Regions from separate parts of the Arthrobacter sp. D2-10 genome, predicted to be linked through region 1. Evidence: riboswitches for the same ligand, from Rfam matches in the RefSeq annotation. Region 1 holds a riboswitch; each other region holds the start of a gene.
The links. Region 1 has a riboswitch for S-adenosylmethionine ahead of M1D74_RS13365 (rhodanese-like domain-containing protein). Riboswitches for the same ligand answer to the same signal wherever they lie in the genome.
Positions count from the first base shown of each region.

Region 2: linked by a shared signal. The riboswitch ahead of M1D74_RS01525 (ABC transporter ATP-binding protein) and the one ahead of M1D74_RS13365 (rhodanese-like domain-containing protein) in region 1 are both predicted to bind S-adenosylmethionine.
Region 3: linked by a shared signal. The riboswitch ahead of metX (homoserine O-acetyltransferase MetX) and the one ahead of M1D74_RS13365 (rhodanese-like domain-containing protein) in region 1 are both predicted to bind S-adenosylmethionine.

Region 1 is NZ_CP096431.1:2,851,111-2,858,290, forward strand. Features, by position in the region: gene pabB (aminodeoxychorismate synthase component I) at 1-1,265, shown strand, start outside; gene M1D74_RS13355 (hypothetical protein) at 1,365-1,649, shown strand; gene M1D74_RS13360 (aminodeoxychorismate lyase) at 1,668-2,522, shown strand; SAM riboswitch class IV at 2,610-2,735, shown strand; gene M1D74_RS13365 (rhodanese-like domain-containing protein) at 2,742-3,194, shown strand; gene M1D74_RS13370 (O-succinylhomoserine sulfhydrylase) at 3,265-4,470, shown strand; gene M1D74_RS13375 (COG4315 family predicted lipoprotein) at 4,621-5,211, shown strand; gene M1D74_RS13380 (sigma-70 family RNA polymerase sigma factor) at 5,213-5,725, opposite strand; gene M1D74_RS13385 (energy-coupling factor transporter transmembrane component T family protein) at 5,868-6,665, opposite strand; gene M1D74_RS13390 (ABC transporter ATP-binding protein) at 6,662-7,180, opposite strand, start outside.
Region 2 is NZ_CP096431.1:289,000-296,179, reverse strand. Features, by position in the region: gene M1D74_RS01540 (carbohydrate ABC transporter permease) at 1-373, shown strand, start outside; gene M1D74_RS01535 (carbohydrate ABC transporter permease) at 370-1,215, shown strand; gene M1D74_RS01530 (hydroxyacid dehydrogenase) at 1,212-2,285, shown strand; SAM riboswitch class I at 2,406-2,506, shown strand; gene M1D74_RS01525 (ABC transporter ATP-binding protein) at 2,512-3,348, shown strand; gene M1D74_RS01520 (aliphatic sulfonate ABC transporter substrate-binding protein) at 3,417-4,469, shown strand; gene M1D74_RS01515 (ABC transporter permease) at 4,466-5,344, shown strand; gene acs (acetate--CoA ligase) at 5,320-7,180, shown strand, end outside.
Region 3 is NZ_CP096431.1:1,249,741-1,256,920, forward strand. Features, by position in the region: gene M1D74_RS05795 (allantoate amidohydrolase) at 1-1,000, shown strand, start outside; gene M1D74_RS05800 (formimidoylglutamate deiminase) at 997-2,430, shown strand; gene M1D74_RS05805 (amidohydrolase family protein) at 2,427-3,722, shown strand; gene M1D74_RS05810 (CPBP family intramembrane glutamic endopeptidase) at 3,857-4,648, shown strand; gene M1D74_RS05815 (VOC family protein) at 4,725-5,366, opposite strand; SAM riboswitch class IV at 5,691-5,823, shown strand; gene metX (homoserine O-acetyltransferase MetX) at 5,848-6,984, shown strand.

The DNA.
Region 1 (7,180 bases):
CCGGCGGGACCACCCTGGTCACGAGCGGCCCGGTCACAGCCCGGATCGTCGGTCCCTTCTTCCGCTGGCTGGACGGCGTGTGGGGTCGCCGAGCGGTTCGACTGCCCGCGGAGTACCCGGGCCCGTTCGCTCTCGGCTGGCTGGGCTACCTCGGATATGAGCTGAAGCGCGAAACCGGCGGCCGCACGCCGGAGGCAAGTCCGGTTCCGGATGCATCCCTGCTTTTCGCCGGCCGGGCCGTGGTCCTGGACCATCAGGAAAAGCGCTCCCACCTGCTCACCCTGCATGACGATTCCCGAGACGCAGACGCGGAAGCGTGGCTGAAACGGGCGCGCGCCGTCGTGCTCTCCGAACGGGAATCCACCACACCGAACTCCGCTGTGCCGAACTCCACTGTGTCGAACACCAGCGCGCACCGCTTCACCGTGCGCGATACGCGGGAGGAGTATCTGGACAAGATCCGCGCGGCGAAGGCCGAGATTGCCGACGGCAACTCCTACGAGGTGTGCCTGACCACCGCCCTGAACGGGCACGACGATGCACCGGTCGATGCGTTGGAGGTGTACCTTGCGCTGCGCCGGGCCAACCCGGCACCGTTTGCGCATTACCTGGTCTTCCCCGGGATGGCCGTCGCAAGCACGTCGCCCGAGCGGTTCCTTCGGCTGGACGCGTCGGGCGGCATGCGCGCCGAACCGATCAAGGGCACGCGGCGCCGCTCCCCCGACCCCGAGGAAGACGCTGCCCTGCAGACGGACCTGCGCACCAGCGCCAAGGACCGGGCCGAGAACATCATGATCGTTGACCTGCTGCGCAACGATCTGTCCCACCTCGCGACCCCCGGAACCGTCACAGTGAGCCGCCTTTGCGACATCGAGACGTACGCGACCGTCCACCAGATGGTCAGCACCATCGACGCGAGGCTGAGGCCCGGTTCGTCCCGCGCTGAAGCTGTCGCTGCTGCCTTTCCTCCCGGCTCCATGACCGGCGCCCCGAAGATCAGCAGCATGGCCATCCTTGACCGGCTTGAAGGTGCTCCCCGCGGCGTCTATTCCGGTGTCGCCGGGTACTTCTCGCTCGATGGCGCGGCGGACCTCGCCGTCGTCATCCGTACCCTTGTCGTGCAGGACGACGACGCCGGCACCAGCCTCACGCTCGGCGTGGGCGGCGCGATCACAGCCGATTCGGACCCCGCGGACGAGTGGGAAGAAGTACGGACCAAGGCGTTCGGGGTGCTCTCCGCGCTCGGATCGGTTTTTCCCGAGTGACCGCCCGCCGCCATTGGTTGCTGTACGGGCCCTTCCGTCCCCCTACCCGGTGTGGAACCATATAACGGATCACGGAAGAAGCGACGAAGGAGAACGGTCATGACTAGCTCCAACGATGAGAACACCCCGAACCTGGATGACGTTCAGGAACCGGACAACGAGTTCCTTCCCAACCGCATCTACCAGGGCCATGCCGGAGAACCTGAACGCCTTGACGATGATGCCCTGGCGGCAGCCACCGAGCAGGAGCGGGTCGACGCGGGCCTCATCGACTACGCCCCCGACCAGGTACCGGATGCCACCGATCCACTCCCGGAGGAAGCCTCCGACGAGGCAGATTGGGCCCAGCGCGGATTGAACGAGGGAAGCGGCTCGGACTCCTGAGTGACTAGGCTTGGGCGCATGACTGTTCTGGTGTTCCTCGACTCCGCCTATCCCGACGGCCGCATCGCCGACGCAGGGCAACCGCAGCTCAAGGTCACCGACACGGGCATCACCCGCGGGGACGGCATTTTCGAGACCATGCTGGCGGTGCAGGGCGCCCCCCGGAAGCTGCAGGCGCATCTGGCGCGCCTCGCCACGTCCGCCGAAGCGCTGGAACTCGACGTCCCGGCGTCGAGCGTTTGGGAACGAGCCATCACCACTGCACTTGCGGAAGCCGACGACGACGGCGAACTGGTCGTCAAGCTCGTTGCCACCCGCGGCGAGGAAGGAGCGGGAGCCACCGCCTGGGTGCAGGTTTCTCCGCTGCCGAAGGAACTGCGCGGACAGCGCCTGAAGGTGCTGTTGCTCGACCGCGGCTACGACAGCACGGTGGCCCAACGCGCGCCCTGGCTGCTGATGGGAGCGAAAACGCTCTCCTACGCCGTGAACATGGCTGCCCTGCGATACGCGCGGGCGCACGGCGCCGATGATGTCATCTTCACGTCCTCCGACGGCAAGGTCCTCGAGGGACCCACATCGACGGTCCTCATTGCCCGGGTTGCTGACGGCGTCAAGCGACTCATTACGCCGCAACTGGAAAGCGGGATCCTCCCCGGCACCTCGCAGGGGGCGCTGTTCGCCACCGCCCGCGAGGCCGGCTGGGAACTGGGTTACGGTCCTCTCGTTCCTGAAGACCTGCTGACCGCGGACGGGGTCTGGCTGATTTCCAGCGTCCGGCTGCTCGCGGAGGTCGAGAGCATCGACGGAAAACCGGTCGCCACATCGCCGGAACTGACGAAGGAGCTGGGCGCGCTGGTGGACGCTGTCTCCTGACCGGGCTGGATCAGGAGGGCATGGCGTTACCGCACGTTACGGCCGCGCATGGCAGGTTTGCCGCCGCCGATGCTACGTTCAAACCGGAGTAACGAGCGCCAGCGCAAAGCCCTGACTTGCTGGCCGGCAACCCTCTTTCACGGCGGGGTGCCTCAGGTGACTACTCGGCACACCGATCAGGATCCACGATCACCAACGTGCACAGCGTGAGGAGACACAGTGTCACAGCATCCAACCCCCCAGGTCCGCTCCGGCAACGGTTACGCCGGCGACATCACCCCCCGAGAAGCGGTGGAACGCGTCAGCAAGGGCGCCGTCCTTGTGGACGTCCGCACGGTCGAGGAGTGGCAGAGCGTCGGGGTCCCGGACCTCACCGACGCCGGAACCGTGCCGCTGTTCCTGGAATGGAACCGGTCCGACGGCAGCCGCAACGTCTCGTTCCTCAACCAGCTCAACGGCCTGAAGGGGCGGGAACTGCTCTTCCTGTGCCGCTCCGGCGTCCGCTCGGTTGCGGCTGCGCAGAGCGCCGCCGCCGCGGGCCACACCGCGTACAACGTGATCCACGGGTTCGAAGCCGACGGCGGCTGGCAGGCATGCGGCCTGGCGACCACTGCCCACTCCGGTTCCGGTGCTGCCGTCCCGGCAGCTGGGCAGGGCAACCCCGGTGAGTGAGCCCACGCCGTCGTCGTTCTCTCCGGCGGTCAACCGCGAGCCGGTCGCCGGAAACGGCGGCTATCCCCGCATTCAACAGACAGACGACGACGTCGCTGCCTGGTCGCCGGATACTCTCGCCGTTCGCGGCGGGCTGGCCCGGTCCAACTTCGAGGAAACGTCCGAGGCGCTCTTTCTCAACTCGGGGTTCGTCTACTCATCCGCTGCGGCGGCCGAAGCTGCGTTCACCGGTGACGTGGACCGCTTCGTCTACTCGCGGTACGGCAACCCGACGGTCGCCATGTTCCAGGAACGCCTGCGCCTGCTCGAGGGAGCGGAAGCGTGCTTCGCCACGGCCAGCGGCATGTCCGCTGTCTTCACTGCACTCGGCGCGCTTTTGGCTGCCGGGGACCGGGTGGTCGCATCCCGCAGCCTGTTCGGGTCCTGCTTCGTCATCCTGAATGAGATCCTTCCGCGGTGGGGCGTGGAGACCGTCTTCGTCGACGGGTGGGATCTCAACCAGTGGGCGGACGCGCTGAGCGTTCCAACCACTGCGGTCTTCTTCGAGTCACCGTCCAATCCGATGCAGGAGATCGTCGACATCCGGTCGGTGGTGAAACTGGCGCATGCCGCGGGCGCGCAGGTCGTTGTCGACAATGTCTTCGCCACCCCGCTGCTCCAGCGCTGCACGGAGCTGGGCGCCGACGTCGTCGTCTACTCCGGAACCAAGCACATGGACGGCCAGGGCAGGGTGCTCGGCGGTGCCATCCTGGGGCGGAAGGAGTTCATCGAGGGGCCGGTGAAAACACTCATGCGGCACACCGGGCCGGCGCTGTCCTCCTTCAACGCCTGGACTCTCCTGAAGGGTCTGGAAACACTGTCGCTCCGGGTCAACCACGCATCATCCTCGGCGCTTACCCTCGCCCGCTGGCTGGAAGCCCAGCCGGCAGTCAACTGGGTTCGGTACCCGCTGCTCGAATCGCACCCGCAGTTCGACCTGGCGGCAGGGCAGATGACTGCGGGCGGCACCGTCGTGACCTTCGAACTCGACGCGCCCGAGGGTAGGGCGAAGGAGCGGGCGTTCGCGCTGCTCGATGCGTTGAACATCATCGATATCTCGAACAATCTCGGCGATTCGAAGACCCTGATCACCCACCCTGCCACCACCACTCACCGGGCAATGGGGCCGGAGGGCCGCGCCGCCATCGGCCTGTCCGACGGCGTCATCCGGCTCTCGGTGGGCCTCGAGGATGTCAGCGACCTGCAGACGGATCTGGGCAAGGCGCTCGCCTCCTGACCTGCCCGTAATCGCCCGAAGCTGGGATTCACCTGTGAGTTCTCCTCCGCATTGAACCTCGGGGGTGCTTCCTGCGTCTTCCCAGCAGAGGGGTCGAGTGGCCACTCCCATCCCCCGGGTGTCCAGGGGGTGATCACGGGAGGAATCAACATGAGTAAAGCATTACGCGTCCTTTTCGCCGTCATCGCGGTTTGCCTGTTGGCGCTGACCGGTTGTGGCGGCTCCGACACGCAGACCGAGGACATCCCCGCAGGTGAAGAGACTGCTGCAGAAGCACCACCCACCGAGGAACCCACGGAGACCGAGACCACAGAGGCGGAGACCACGGAGGAAGCTACAGAGGAGGCATCCGAGGAACCGTCCGGTGAGGCAGCCGGTGGCGGAACCGTCGGAACTCCCCTCGGCGTCGCCGAGACGGACCTCGGTGAAATTGTGGTCGACGCCGAAGGCATGGTGGTCTACTACTTCACCAATGACGAGCCGGACTCCGGCGTCAGCGCCTGCGAAGGTGGCTGCCTTGAAGCCTGGCCGCCGGTGCTCAGCGACAGCGAGACTCCGGAGGTCGAAGGCGTCACGGGCGAAGTCGGCACCATTGAAACGCCCGACGGCGAGCTGCAGGTGACCATTAACGGAATGCCGATCTACTACTTCGCCGAAGATGAAGCACCGGGCGACACCAACGGTCAGGGCGTGAACGAGGTGTGGTACGTCGTCGCACCTGACGGCACCATGATTCAGTGACCTACCCGCCAGGGACTACATCGCGGGCAAGGAGCGCACTCTTCAGGGAGCGCAAGGCATAGTGCAGCCGGGATTTCACGGTCCCCTCCGGTATGGAGAGGGACCGTGAAATCTCGGCCACGGTTTCACCGCGGAAGTAGAAGTGCAGCACCACATCCCGGTGTTCCGGGGAGAGCTCGTTGAGCGCGTCCGTCAGCAGCCAGGAGGTCAGGAGCTGTTCGACCTCGTCGCGGGAAGGAGTATCCGGGACCTCGTCCACGTCAAGTTCGTGGCGGCTGAACCCGCTGCGGAATGAGTCAACGAGAATGTTGCGGGCCACCACGAAAAGCCACGCGCGGATCTCCAGTTCAGTGTGCCCCCGCATCACCGGATGCTCCCAGGCACGCAACAGAGTCAACTGGACGACTTCATCGGCCAGGAAGGCGTCCGGTGTGAGACGGTGAACGAACCGCCGGAGAGGGCGCAGATGGTTGTCCCTGATGACGCTGAGCCAGTCCGGCTGCCCTTCGGCCATGTTCGTTCCCCACACTCGACATCCCAAGCCATTCCACCGCAGTTCTTACCCATTCATGCGGTGCAAGGTTGGGAAAAACCTGCGGCCTCCTTCATCATGCCCCTCGATGGCCTATTCCGACAGGGTGCTGGACCGCAGTCCGTCAGCCCAGTATGAAGTTCCATGTCCCCGCCAGCACAGACGCGCTGACAGCCAGCCCGGCGATCGCCACACCAACCAGGACCACCACGATGTCGACGCCGCTGAAGGTGCTCTCCCGGGCCCAGGTGCGTGGTCCCGCACCGAAACCACGTGCCTCCATGGCCACGGCGAGCCGGGTTGCCCGTCGGATTGCCTGCACCATGAGCCCAAAGGCCTGACCGAGGAAGTTTCCGAGGCGTGCCGCCGGATTGCCCTCGTGGCCCACTCCCCGGGCGTGCCGGGCCAGCCCGAGGGTCCGCCATTCGTCGAAGAGCAGCCCAACGAGCCGCATCCCCGCCAGCGCTCCCAGCACGAACCGGTGCGGAGCCCTCAGTCGTTGCGCGAGCGCATCGGCGAGGTCGGTCGGGTCGGTACTGGCCAGCAGGAACAGGCCCGGAAGCGCGATTGCGAGCCCGCGCAGCCCGATGGCCAAACCAGCGTTGACCGAGTCCTCAGTGAACAGCACGGGCCCCAGCTCGAACAGGACACGCCCGGTCTTCTCCGCGAGAAGCGCGGTCCCGTAGGCACCGACGACGGCCGCGAGGACGAACGGCCAGGTCCGCAGCAGCAGCCGCCGGATACTGATGCCAAGCAGCGGCAGAAGGAGCAGTTCAGAGGCGAGAACCACGCCGGCGCTGACCCAGTCCACGCTGAGCATGACGACGACGGTGATCACCACGGCGGCGAACAGCTTGGAGAGCGGATTGGCCCGAGGAAGGAACCGGCCAGTGATCTCCGGAGTCAGGACGTCCACACTCACGCCGCTACCTCCAGCGTTGCGGAATGTCCGTCGACGCTCACGATGCGGCTCCCGAGCGCCGTGGTGTACTCGCGGTCATGGGTCACCGATACCACGCAGGTACCCGCATGGATAAGCTCGGCGAGGAGGCCGATCAGCTCAGCCCAGGTGTTCGCGTCCTGACCGAAGGTGGGCTCATCCAGAATCAGGATGTCCGGGTCTGTGGCGAGCATGGTCGCCACCGACAGCCGCCGCTTCTCACCTCCGGACAGCGTGAAGGGATTGGCCTTCAGCAGTCCCGTGAGCCTGAGCCGTTCCGCGATGGGGTCGATCCGGCGTCGTATGTCCGCTTCGCTCTGCCAGGCAACCCGGCGGGGTCCGAACTCGAGTTCCTCAAGCACAGTGTTGGTCAGGAACTGGTGCTCGGGCTCCTGGAACACCGTGCCGATCCGGCTGACCAATTCCGCGGACTTCCAGTTCTGCGGCGTGGACCCGACTCCGCGGGCGAGCGGGTCCAGTGCTGTCAGCTTGCCGGC
Region 2 (7,180 bases), 1.0 Mb from region 1:
CCTTGCAGGCCTGAAGCAGATCCCTCACGAGTTGTATGAAGCGGCCGCTATGGACGGTGCCGGGCGCATATGGACGTACCTGAAGATCACGCTGCCCATGCTGTCGCCTGTCATCTTCTTCAATCTTCTTCTGGAAACCATCTCGGCATTCCAGGTGTTCAGCTCGGCGTTCATCATTTCGGGCGGAACGGGTGGACCCGCCGGCTCCACGTTGTTCTACACGCTCTACCTCTACCTGCAGGGCTTTACCGAATTCCGCATGGGGTATGCCTCCGCCATGGCCTGGCTATTGCTGATTGTGGTCGGCATCATCACCGCGATCATGTTCCGCACCTCGCGGGGTTGGGTGCACTACGGAGGCGATTCCCGATGAAGACCAGAAGCTCAATACTCCGCAGGATCGGCTTCCACGCGGTGGCGCTGACCCTCATTGCCATCACTATGTATCCGGTCCTCTGGATGGTCTTCTCGACCGTCAAACCGTCGAATCAGATCGTCGGCAACGTCAATCTGCTGCCGGAGGAGTTCACTCTGGATAACCTGACGGCGGCCCTCGCTGGAATTGGCGGCGTCTCCTTCTGGACCTTCTTCGGCAACTCTCTCGCGCTAGCGGTTTTGAGCGTCGTCGGAATGATCCTCTCAACCACGGTGGTGGCTTATGCGTTCGCTCGTATCAATTTCCCGGGACGGAACATCTGCTTTGCCTTGATGATTGCTACGCTCCTGCTGCCCTTCCACGTGGTGATCATTCCCCAGTACGTCGTCTTCAATAACCTCGACATGATCAACACCTGGGTACCGCTGCTGGCGCCGAAGTTCCTGGCGACCGAAGCATTTTTCATCTTCCTGATGGTGCAGTTCATGCGAAATCTCCCCCCGGACCTCGACGAGGCAGCGAAAATCGATGGTGCCGGCCACGGCCGCATCTTCGCAGCAATCATGTTGCCTCTCATGCGACCGGCGATTGTCACCTCATCCATCTTCACGTTCATCGGCAGCTGGAACGACTTCCTCGGCCCACTGCTGTACCTGAAGAAGCCTGATCTCTACACCCTGCCGGTAGCGCTTCGCCTCTTCGTCGATCAGACGTCCGCGGTGAACTACGGGGCCCAGATTGCGATGGCCCTGCTGGCCCTGGTACCGGTTCTGGTTTTCTTCATCATTTTCCAGCGATTCCTGATCAGCGGTGTCGCTACCCAGGGACTGAAGGGATGAGCGCGCTGCAGAGGGATGCGACGCTTTCGCAGATTCCTGAACCAGGTGCTGCGGAGAAAGATTCACGGCGCCTGAGGGGTGCGCTCTTCATGCCCCGCAGCACTGTGAACCGAATTTTTCCAGGCTCAGTCCTGGATGAGCTGGCGGAAGTCGTAGACCTCGTCTCGCGTGAACCGCTCGAGGATTTACGGGACCCAGCGGTTCGAACAATACTTTCGGACATCGACGTACTGATCACAGGCTGGGGAAGCCCGAAGGTCGACGAGGAAGTGCTCAGCACGGCTCCGAAACTCCGCGCCGTTTTCCACACGGCGGGGACGGTGAAGGGAGTGATTAGCCAGGGATGCTGGGAACGTGGCATCGCCATCAGCTCTGCGGCTGCGGTCAATGCAATTCCCGTCGCGGAGTACACCATGGCGATGATCGTCCTGGCCAACAAGCGTGTCCTGCCGCTGGCCGATGCTGTTCGAACCAACCGTGGCCGAGTATCTCCCGAAGAGCTTTTCCCCGGACTCGGCAACTTCGGAAAGCGGGTCGGAATCATCGGGGCCTCACGCATCGGGCGGCAGGTTATCCGTTTGCTCGCCGCCTACGATCTTGAAGTCGCCGTCGCTGACCCTTTCGTCGACAAAGCGGAGGCAGACCAGCTTGGCGTGCAGTTGAAAGAGCTCGACGAACTACTCCCCTGGGCCGACGTGGTATCACTCCACGCGCCATCCATCCCGGAAACACGGGGCATGATCGATCGTCGCCGCATCGGCCTTATGCGGGCCGGCACAACCTTCATCAACACGGCGCGGGGAGAGATCGTAGATCAACAAGCGCTCACCGAGCGGCTTCAGACCGGTGACATCTTCGCCGTTCTCGATGTCACATCGCCGTCCGTGCTGCCAATGGACTCTCCGCTGTACGATTTGCCGAACGTGTTGCTCACTCCCCACATTGCGGGTTCGTTGGGGTCGGAGCTTGCCCGGCTGGCACAGTCCTCCATCGAAGAGTTACGGCGGTTCACGAACGGCGAACCGCTCGAGCACCAGATCAAGACCGACCTCCTGCCCATCACTGCCTAAGGAAAATTAGGGCGGTGGACTGGCCGCTCGAGTACCCTCGGCACGCCCTCGGGACTGGCGGAACGCGTTTTGTTACGACACATGTTGCGCCGAAGGCTCAGAAAGTCGTTTAGTTGAAGCTCACCATCCCGAGCGGCCGAGAGACCTGGATCGTTGACGCCGCAGCAACCCTTACCTGCTATTCGCAGGGGAACGGGTGCTACTGCCAGGAGCGATGGAGTGTTTCATGAGTACCCTTTTGAGTGCACAGCAGCAGGCGTCCCGGAAGACACAACCCGGCGCCGCCGGCAAGCAAGCCCTTCCCCTGACATTCTCCTCACTGGTCCGTTCCTTTGGCAGCGGCAGCGCTGAGCATGTGGTCCTGAGGGACATCAACCTCGAGGTTCGCGCCGGTGAAGTGCTGGCGATTGTCGGAGCGAGCGGCTGCGGAAAATCAACCCTGCTTCGGGCCGCGGCCGGCCTCGACTCACCTACCGGCGGCAAGGTTCTGATCGACGGCACCGCCGTCAACGGGATCGACGACCGCTGCGCCTTCGCCTTCCAGGAACCCCGCCTCCTTCCCTGGCTCTCCCTGCGTGCCAATATCGCAATCGGACTGCCCAAGGGAACCAGCGCCGCAGCCGGCAAGGCAAAAGTCACGGAGCTCCTCGGTCTCGTCGAGCTAGCCGACTTCGCCGGGCACCGCCCCCGTGAGGTCTCGGGCGGCATGGCACAGCGCGCGTCGCTGGCCCGGGCACTCGCACGCAACCCAGGTGTACTGCTGCTCGATGAGCCATTCGGTGCGCTGGACGCACTGACCCGCCTGAAGATGCAGGACCTCCTGCTCGATATCCACCGCGCGCAGCCCACAACGGTCCTGCTCGTCACGCACGACGTCGACGAAGCCCTCCAGCTTGCCGACCGCATCATCGTGCTCGGCAAATCAGCGGACCCGGCTCACCCCGGAGCATCCGTCACCGAGGTGCTCACCGTGCCGGGCGAGCGCCCCCGCGACCGCAATTCGGCTGAGCTCGGTCGAATGCGGAGCTCACTGCTCGCCACTCTCGGCGTCAAAGGCCACTAGCGCACCCACCACTTGTTCCGCCGTCGTGCCCGTCCGCGCGATGGCTGCCGTCCATGCAAAGGAAAATCATGATCCGCACCCGCTCACCCTTCACCCGCCGTGCCGTCGTCTCCGTAGCGCTCGCCGCAAGCAGCGCTTTCGCACTGACCGGCTGCCTCGCCGGCGAGAACGCCGCCTCCACCGAAGAGGCGGGATCCGGTGAATCGGCCACCGAACTGAACATCGACTTCGCCACCTACAACCCGCTGAGCCTGGTCATCAAGGACCAGGGCTGGCTGGAAGCCGAGCTGGAAGACGAAGGCGTAACCGTCAACTGGATCCAGTCCGCCGGATCCAACAAGGCCAACGAAGCGCTGCGCGCAGGAGCGGTCGACGTCGGCTCCACCGCCGGATCCGCTGCCCTCCTCGCCCGGTCCAACGGCTCGCCCATCAAGACCATCGACATCTACTCGCAGCCGGAGTGGTCGGCAATGGTGACCGTCGAGGGTACCGGCATCGAGAGCCTTGAGGACCTCCGGGGCAAGTCGATCGCAGCCACGAAGGGCACTGACCCCTACTTCTTCCTGATCCAGTCCCTTGAGTCCGCGGGCATCGACCCCTCCGAGGTCACCGTGCAGAACCTGCAGCACGCCGACGGCTGGGCTGCCCTGAACAACGGTTCGGTCGACGCGTGGGCCGGACTTGATCCGATCATGGCATCGGCCGAGCAGGAGGGCGCTGAGCTCTTCTTCCGCAACATCGACTTCAACACCTACGGATTCCTCAACGCCAACGAGGAGTTCCTGACCGAAAGCCCCGAGCTGGCTCAGACCGTGGTAAACGCGTACGAGAAGGCCCGTCAGTGGGCCAAGGAAAACCCCGAGGAGACGGCGGAGATCCTCGCCGAGGTCGCCGGCATCGACGTCGAACTTGCCAAGGCCGTGATCATCGAGCGCACCAACCTCGACGTCGATCCTGCTCCGGGCGAGGCGCAGCGTGCAGTCCTCGAGAAGGTTGGCCCGAACTTCGTCGAGACCGGCGACGTCTCCTCGCAGGAGCAGATCGATGAAGCCCTCGAGACCCTCTTCGATGACTCCTACGTCTCCAACGCCGACCCCGAAGCGATTCAGGCCTCCTCATGATCCACGAGAACGCCACCCCCATCAGCAAGGAGGGCCTGGAGGCTACCGGCCACACCCTCACCACCGCGGACGACGACGGCGTCTCACCGCTCCAGCCGGCGGACACTTCCGCCGGGTTGCTGAGCCGCCGCCCGGTCCGGCTGCTGCTGGGGCTTGTTGTTCCCGCCCTGGTGCTCGGTGCCTGGCAGCTGAATTCTGTGGTGGGCGTCTTCAGTGCGGTGCAGCTTCCCCCGCCGACGGCGGTGCTGAACGCCGCCGTCGAGCTCGCTGAGCGCGGTGAGCTGTGGATCCACATCGCCATCTCCACCCAGCGCGTACTGATCGGGTTTGCCCTCGGTGCCACGCTCGGCCTGGCTCTGGGCGCATTACTGGGGCTCTCCCGGCTGGCCGACGTGTTGCTCGCTCCCGTGATCGGCGCCCTCCGTGCTGTGCCTTCGCTGGCATGGGTTCCGCTGCTCATCCTGTGGATGAAGATTGGCGAGGACTCGAAGGTCACGCTGATCCTGATCGGCGCCTTCTTCCCGGTCTTCACCACGCTTTACCTCGCGCTGCGGCACGTCGACCGGAACCTCGTGGAGGCGGCGCGTGCCTTTGGGCTGAAGGGTTTCCGGCTGCTCACGACCGTGCAGCTTCCCGCCGTCGTTCCCGCGATCTTCTCCGGGCTGCGGTTGGCGCTCGCGCAGGCCTGGCTGTTTTTGGTGGCTGCCGAACTCATTGCCTCGTCGCTCGGTCTCGGGTTCCTCCTCACGGACTCGACGAACAACGGGCGGACAGACAGGATCTTCCTCGCAATCATCCTGCTCGCGGTGATCGGCAAGACCACCGACGCGCTGCTCGGCATCGCCGAGAGATGGGCGGTCCGGCGTTGGACCTGAGCACTGCCGAGTTGACCGAACCTGAGCTGATCGAACCGGATCTGGCCACTGAAGCCGAGCGCGTTGCGTTCTGGGAGGAGGCGGCGCGCCGGTTGCACTGGAGCTCGGAATGGCAGACGGCACATACCTTCGAGCCGGCACGCCCCGGTCCCGGCGGTGAGCTGTCTGTCCCGCGCATCGAGTGGTTCGCCGGCGGCACACTGAATGCGGCCTACAACTGCGTGGACCGGCATGTTGAGGCCGGCCTCGGTGACAAGCCTGCGCTCCTCTTCGAGGGGGAACCAGGAGACCGGCGTACTGTCACCTATTCCGAGCTTCAGGAAGAGGTCAGTCGTGCGGCGAACGCCCTGACCGCGTTGGGAATCGGCAAGGGTGACCGCGTAGTCATCTACCTGCCTGTTTTGGTGGAGACCGTCGTCGTGACCCTTGCGTGCGCGCGGATCGGAGCCGTGCATTCGCTGGTCTTCGGCGGCTTCTCGGCGGAGGCCCTGCGCTTTCGCGTTGAGGACACGGGCGCCAAGCTGCTCGTCACCACGGATGGGCAGTACCGGCGCGGAGCCGCGGTTCCGGTGAAGGCCAACGCCGATCTCGCCGTTGCCGGCAACAATGCGATCGAGCACGTTCTGGTGATCCGGAGGACGGGAAGCGAGATCGCCTGGCACGAGGGCCGCGACGTGTGGTGGCACGACGCCGTTGCCTCCGCCTCCCCCATACACGAGACCGAGGCCTTCGACGCCGAAACCCCCCTGTTCATCATGTACACCTCCGGCACCACGGGGAAGCCGAAGGGCCTGGTGCACACCACGGGCGGCTACCTGACGCAGGCGTCCTGGAGCTTCGAGTACCTCTTCAGCGACCCTGACCCGGCCAAGCGGGACAGTGACATTCACTGGTGCACGGCCGACCTCGCCTGGGTCACAGCCCACACCTACGAAATCTACGGACCGCTCTCGAACGGCGCCACCCAGGTCATCTTCGAGGGCACCCCCAACACTCCGCATCCCGGCCGCCACTTCGAGATCATCGAACGGTACGGCGTCACGAGCTACTACACGGCACCCACCCTCATCCGCTCGCTGATGGGCTGGTTCCCCGACGGCGTCCCGGCCGAGTACGACCGCTCCACCATCAAGGTCCTCGGCACGGTGGGCGAAGCCACGAACCCGGAAGCATGGCGCTGGTTCCGGGAGAACATCGGCTCCGGAAGTGCCCCTATGGTGGACACGTGGTGGCAGTCCGAGACCGGCGCGACGGTCCTCTCCCCCCGCCCCACCGATGCCTCCTTCAAACCCGGCTGTGCCTCCCGCGCGCTTCCCGGCGTGAGCACCCGCATCGTGAACGACGACGGCGAACCGGTCGGTCCCGGCGAGCAGGGACTCATCGTGGTGGACCGCCACGGTCCGGCGATGGCCCGCACCGTCTGGGGAAATCCTCAGCGCTACCTCGATTCCTACTGGCGCAAGTTCGCGGAGCAGGGCTGGTTCCTTGCCGGCGACGGCGCCAAGTACGACGACGACGGCCACACCTGGATCCTCGGGCGCGTGGACGACGTCATCAACGTCTCCGGCCATCGACTCTCCACGATCGAGATCGAGTCAGCGCTCGTATCGCATCCGCGGGTGGTCGAGGCCGGAGTGTGCCCGGTAACCGATGGGGTGACCGGGCATGCGATCGCGGCGTTCGTCGTCGTGCACGGTGAGGTGGGCAACAGCGCCACACTGCAGACCGAACTCCGCAACCACGTGGCGAAGGCGATCGGCCCGATTGCCAGGCCCAGCGCCGTCGTCATTGTGGAGGATGTTCCCAAGACGCGCTCCGGGAAAATTATGCGCAGGC
Region 3 (7,180 bases), 1.6 Mb from region 1:
CGGCGCACTCGTCACCGGTAGCCACCTGGACTCCGTTCCCGGCGGCGGCGCGTTTGACGGGCCCCTCGGGGTCGCTTCGGCACTCGCCGCCGTCGACGTCCTGAAGCAGCGGGGCGTGCAACCGCAGCGGGCGCTGGCCGTCACGGTGTTTCCGGAAGAGGAAGGCTCCCGTTTCGGAGTTGCCTGTCTCGGATCGAGGCTGCTGACGGGCGGGATCGATCCGGATGCGGCACGGAACCTCAGGGACCCCGATGGCGTGAGCTTCGCAGAGGCTGCACGAGCCAACGGGCTGGACCCTGCTCATCTCGGCAAGGACGACGACGCACTCCGACGGATCGGCGACTTCGTGGAGCTTCACGTCGAGCAGGGCCGCGGGTTGATCGACCTCGATTCGCCCTTCGCAATCGGCACATCGGTCATCGGCCACGGGCGGTGGAAGCTGTCCATCACCGGGCAGGGTAACCACGCCGGCACCACGCTCATGGCCGACCGCGCCGACCCGATGGTCGCTGCTGCCCAGGTCATCCTGGCGATCCGGAAGACCGCCGCGGCAACGCCCGAGGCCCGCGCCACCGTTGGCAGGGTCCAGCCCATTCCGGGCGGCACGAACGTGATCGCGTCACGGGTGGACCTCTGGATCGACGTCCGCCACCCGGACGACGCCGTTACCGCCTCACTGGTCGAGTCCATTCACGGCCAGGCACAGAAGGCCGCCGCATTCGAAGGATGCGCTGCGGCGCTGACCCGCGAGTCGGTGAGCGGCACGGTGAATTTCGACGGCGAACTTCAGCGCCAGCTGCAGCTGGCCATCCCCGGTGCTCCAGGCCTTCCCACCGGAGCAGGGCACGACGCCGGCATCCTTGCCGCACACGTGCCCTCCGCCATGCTGTACGTACGCAATCCGACCGGTATCAGCCACTCACCCGAGGAACACGTCGAGGACGACGACGCCGACGCCGGCGCGGTTGCACTCGCCGACGTGCTGGAGCGGCTGCTGTGAAAACGCTGTGGTGTGAACGGGCCTGGCTGGAGCCCGGAGAGATCATGGCCGGCGTCCGGGTGGAGGTCGGTGACGACGGCGTGGTCCGACGGATGACCCGCGGCAGCGAGTGCTCCCCTGAGGACCTTCGGCTGGATGGCGTCGTGTTCCCCGCAGCGGCCAATGCGCATTCGCACGCGTTCCACCGGGTCCTCCGGGGCCGCACACACGCCGGCTCCGGCACCTTCTGGACCTGGCGCGAGGCAATGTATGGGGCAGCGGGTCTCCTCACCCCGCAGCTGTACGAGGAACTTGCCACCGCTGTCTACACCGAGATGGTTGGGGCCGGCTGGACCAGCGTGGCCGAGTTCCATTACCTGCACCACCGTGCGGACGGTACCCCGTATGGCTCAGCTGACGACCGCGGCCCGCACGCCATGGAGTTCGCACTGGCGCGCGCTGCGGTTGCCGCCGGGATTCGCCTCACACTCCTTGACACCTGCTACCTCTCGTCGGGGTTCGGCGCTTCGGTGCTGCCTGAACAGACACGTTTCACCGATGGAAGCGCCCGGTCCTGGCTCACCCGGTGGAAGTCCCTGCGCGACGCGATGGCTAAGCAGTACAGCACCGCTCAGGTCACGGTCGGCGCGGCGATCCACTCCGTACGCGCGGTCGATGAACCGGCCCTGGCGTTCATCGCGCAAAACCTTCCCGCTGACGTGCCGCTCCACATCCACCTCTCCGAACAGCCCGCGGAGAACCGCGACTGCATTGACGCGACAGGATTCACGCCTGCCGGGCTGCTGGCCCGCCACAACCTCCTGTCCGAACGGCTCACGGCGGTGCACGCCACCCACCTGAACGAGGAAGACGTCAAACTTCTCGGAACGGCGGGGGTCACCATCGCCATGTGCCCCACCACGGAAGCGGATCTCGCCGACGGGATAGGCCCTGCCACCGCTCTCCGTGATGCCGGCGCAGTGGTGGCGCTGGGCACTGACCAGCACGCCGTCGTCGACCCCTGGCTTGAGATGAGGGCGCTGGAACACGGCGAACGGCTGGCCAGCGGACAACGGGGATGTTTCTCACCCGCAGAACTGGTGCGTGCTGCTACTGCCGGTGGTTCCAGGGCACTCGGGCGCCGCGCTGCGGGGCTTCAACCTGGTCAAGTGTGTGACCTGATGGTCCTTGACCCGCGGTCGACCCGCACAGCGGGCTCTTCCGCGGACCAGTTGGCGCTGACGGCAACAGCGCAGGACGTGCTCGCCGTCGTCGTCGGTGGGGAAGTGCTTGCTCGCAACGGCAGCCATGTCCGGCTGGGAGAGCCGGCGGTCCTCCTCTCCGCCGCCATTTCCCGGCTTGATGCCGCGGTGGACCTTGATGCAGCAGTGAACCCTGATGCAGCAGTGAACCCTGATGTATCGGCGATCTCAGAGAAGGCACGCCCATGACAGCAAAGACAACGGTTCTCACAAACATCGGCGAGCTCATGACACAGGACGCAGAGCACCGGGTACTGAAGGACGCCGCCGTCGTGCTCGAGGGGGAGCAGATCGTGTGGATCGGCGCGACGCGCGACGCACCGGCCGCTGACCACCACTACGATGCCGCGGGCCGTGCCTGCCTTCCGGGCTGGGTGGACAGCCACACCCACCTCGTGTTTGCCGGGGACCGGACGGCCGAATTCGAAGCGCGGATGGCCGGACAGTCCTACGCAGCCGGAGGCATTTCCGTCACGGTGGACGCCACCCGCAACGCCCCCGACGAAGAGTTGAGCGCCCTGCTGGTTTCGCGAGCTGCGGAAGCTATGGCGGGAGGCACCACCTACCTTGAGACAAAGACGGGGTACGGGCTCGACGTCGATGAGGAAGCGCGCAGCGCACGGCTCGCGGCCGCTGTGGCCGACGAGGTGACGTTCCTCGGCGCACACCTCGTACCGCAAGGGTGGAACGCGGACGATTACGTGCGGGCCGTCACCGGACCGATGCTCAGCGCGGTCCGCCCCTACGTCCGGTGGGCCGACGTCTTCTGCGAGACCGGTGCCTTCACCCCTGACCATAGCCGGGAAGTGCTCCGGGCGTGCCGGGAGGCGGGGTTGGGCCTGCGCGTTCACGGCAACCAGCTGGGACCGGGGGAGGGCGTGCAGCTCGCGGTGGAGGAGCGGGCGGCGAGCGTGGACCATGTGAACTACCTGTCGTCGTCGGACCTTGACGCGCTCGCCGGCTCATGGTCGGACTGGGAGGGCGGACCCGGCACCCGGGGGACCGTTGCCACCTGCCTGCCTGCCTGCGATCTGTCCACCCGGCAACCCCTCGCGCCCGCCCGTAAAGTGCTGGACGCGGGAATCCCGATTGCGCTCGCTTCAAACTGCAACCCGGGCACGTCCTACACCACGTCCATGGCGTTCTGCGTGGCGACGGCGGTGCTGCAGATGGGTCTGACGGTCCACGAGGCTGTGCGGGCGGCAACCTACGGTGGTGCCCTCGCCCTCCGTCGGGAACGCTCAGCCGACGACGGCGGTGCCTCCGCGTCCGACGGTGTCTCCGCCTCCGACGGTGTCCTTTCCGGCGGTGCACCGGCTGGTGGTTCACTGGCTGTCGGTTCTTTGGCCGTCGGTTCACTGGCTATCGGACACCGCGCGGATCTGCACTTGCTCGACGCGCCGTCCGCGACGCATCTGGCCTACCGCCCCGGGATGCAGCTGACCCATGCGGTGTGGCGCGCCGGGCAACGTGTGCGCTGATCCAGGCACGGGACGGTTCCGGCACGGGGTTCTTTTGGCGCGGGGTTCTTTTGGCGCGGGGCTGTTCGGTGGCGCGGGCTGTCCGGTGACGTGCGGGCTTTGGTCGGAACGGTCCGGTACGGCACCATGAAGGCATGTCAACCGCAAGGACCAGCCAGTCGTCGTCGTTGTCGTCTTCTCCGGCTGGCGGAGGGAGAATCAAGGCTGAGATTCTGATCGTCCTCGGACTGTCACTTGGCCAGGCCGGGGTGTATGCGATTGTCGAGCTGATCGACAAGCTGACCCAGGCGCCACTGTCCGTCCAGACCACGCGTCTGAATCCCGTGCTCGATGACCGGCAGTACTTTGACCTGACCTATCAGTTGCTGGGCATCTTCTTTGCGCTGGTTCCGGTGGTCCTGGTGCTCTTTCTCCTGACGGAACCCGGGAAATCAGCGTTCCGACGCATCGGTTTCACCTTCCGCAAACCGAAGGTCGATTTCGGTCTGGGCGTGGCGTTGGCGGCCGTCATCGGAATTGGGACCCTTGGTGTGTACGCCGCCGGGCGGGCGCTCGGCATCACCACCGCGATCATTCCAACCGCCCTGGACACCTATTGGTGGACCCTGCCCGTGCTCGTGCTGTCCGCGCTCCGGCACGCAGTCCTGGAGGAAGTCATCGTGGTCGGCTATCTCTTCGAGCGGCTCCGGGAACTCGGCTGGTCAGTTGCTGCGATTGTCGTGACCTCGGCACTACTGCGTGGGAGCTATCACCTGTATCAGGGAATCGGACCGTTTATCGGCAACGTGATCATGGGGCTGATCTTCGGCTACGCCTACACCCGTGCCAAGCGGGTGATGCCGCTCGTGGTGGCGCATGCCCTGCTCGACATCGCCGGTTTTGTGGGTTTCGCGTTGTTTGGCTCGGCCATCGGGATCGGGAACTGATCGAAACTGTTTCATGGCGGAAACAAGTGTGGCCCCGGCTCTGACGAGCCGGGGCCACAGCCGTTTATTGGCGACGCTAGATTTGGACTGCGCCCTTCGGAGTCTCGAAGGTGACCGACATAATCCCGGGAGTGCCGTTGGGAGCGATCCACTCCACGTCCACGTCATCGAGCGGGTGGCTTACGGGAGTGCCAAGCCATTCTGTGACACGCGCTGCAGAGCCTGCGATAGTCAGGGCGCTGAGCCGCACGGATGCGGGCCGGGCCTGGGAGGGGTGGAGGGACTGCGTGCCGTCGTCCCAGCGGATCATGTACGGAACCTGCGGATCAGCGATGAGGCCCTTGATGCCGATCTGCTGCCAGGTCAGCTCCTGGCCATCGGGGAATTTGCGGTTGCCGGGAACCGCGCTGCGGCCCAGACGCTCCTCGAAGGGGGCGAGGTCGTCAACGGCGACGCACCAGCCCATCCATCCGCCGCCCGCTTCCGACCTCGCGCGTACGGCCTGGCCGAAGGGCGCCTTGTCCGAGGCGGGGTGGTCGAGTACCTCCACAACCTCAAGGTACTGACCATTGACGAGAGGAAAAATCATGTTGCGGGTACCGAATCGTGGGTGGACGCCACCCTTCACGAATTCGATGCCCAGAGCGTCGGAAATCCGCTCCGCAGTGGCAGTCAGACCGTCGGGTTCGCAGGCATAAGACACATGATCCAGGCGCATGGCCCCATTTTGGCACTTTGTGATGGACGCCTCGACTTAGGGTTGCCTAAGTCACAATGAGAGGACTTGAAGGTCCAAGTAAAACCCAAGGTCGGCCACGCATAGTTGAGTCACACAGGGAGGCCGGTTCCGAGACCGCCGGATCTTCCTGCCGGGACACCCAATGGGTGTTCCCCTTGGGTGGGGCCGCCGTTACCCATAGACGAGACGGCCCCACTCAAGCACTGCGTCCGCGCCGGCTCTGAGCGCCCCGACGCAACCGTCTGTTTCACCGCGAGTCACAATAGTTGCCGTTTCCTGCCCTCTTCGGGTTCTCTTGTATGAGGTCACGAGTGACAGTGCGGTGGGTTCTGCCCGCCGGCGGCCCCGGCTTGCTGTCCGGCAACCCTCCTTCGCGGTGGGGTGCCCCGGGTGACGACCAGGCCCTGCATGTGGCGTGCAGGAGCAAGCGCGAGCTCTGAAGGCGGCAGGATTGACAGGCATCACCACGGTTGAACCGCATCCCCAGGTAACAAAGGTGGAGGGCGTCGTCGTCCAACGGCTTTCCGTCGGTCCCTTGACGCTGGAAACGGGCGGTCACTTGCCCGACGTCGTACTCGCGTATGAGACGTGGGGCACCCTCAACGCTGATGCCTCCAATGCCGTGCTCGTCGAGCATGCGCTCACCGGCAGTTCCCACGTAGCCCGTGGGGGATCAACGGAAGACGGGTGGTGGGACGGACTGGTGGGACCGGGCCGCACCATCGACACCGACCGCTACTTCGTGGTCTCCATCAACATGCTCGGCGGTTGTTACGGGTCGACTGGACCTGCATCGCTTGATCCGGAGGGCAGGCCGTGGGGTTCGCGGTTTCCCTTCGTCACCATCCGCGATTCAGTGCGTGCCGAGGCGTTGCTTGCCGATCTGCTCGGGATCAGCACCTGGCATTCCGTGCTTGGCGGCTCGATGGGAGGAGCCCGGGCTCTCGAATGGGCGGTCACCCATCCCGAGAGAGTACGGAATTGCGCCGTCATCGCCTGCGGTGCGGCGAGCACAGCGGAGCAGATTGCCTTTGCGCAGGCGCAGGTTCAGGCCATCAGGCTGGATCCACGGTTTGCCGGCGGAGATTACTACGGATCTGCGGGTCCGGAGACGGGCTTGGGGCTGGCACGGCGAATCGCGCATATCACCTACCGTTCAGAGGCGGAGCTTGGCCATCGGTTCGGACGGGCTGCGCAGGGGCTTGAGGAGCCGTTCGGGGCAGCCTTGCCGCACGAACGGGGGCGTTACCAGGTTGAGAGTTACCTCGATCATCAGGCGGATAAGCTGGTTCGCCGGTTCGATGCCAACAGTTATGTGGTCCTCACCGAAGCGCTGATGAGCCATGACGTTGCCCGTGACCGTGGCAGCCTGACAACAGCCCTGGCGGACACGAAAGCGAAATTCTTCATCGCTGCGGTTGATTCGGACCGTCTCTACTGGCCGGCCCAGTCCTTCGAGCTGGCGTCTGCACTGCCGGGTAATGTGGCTGTCCATACCATTACCTCTCCTATTGGCCATGACGCATTCCTCACGGAGATCGGCCAGCTGGAACCCGCCCTGCACGCGGCCTTCTACGACGACGACGGCGCTGCTTAGCCCCGAAGGTTGGGTGGCCTTCTGTTCGGGCTGGCTCCATTCGGTAGTTAGAGCAACGCAGGAGCAACGGGAGTAGATGCTTCAAACGTGCTGCGAGGACCTGAACAGATCATCCTCGTCCGCTGTTGGGAAATGCCGGCAGGATGATCATCAGCCTCCGAGTCCGGATCCGAAATTGTCGGTGGTGGATGATTGA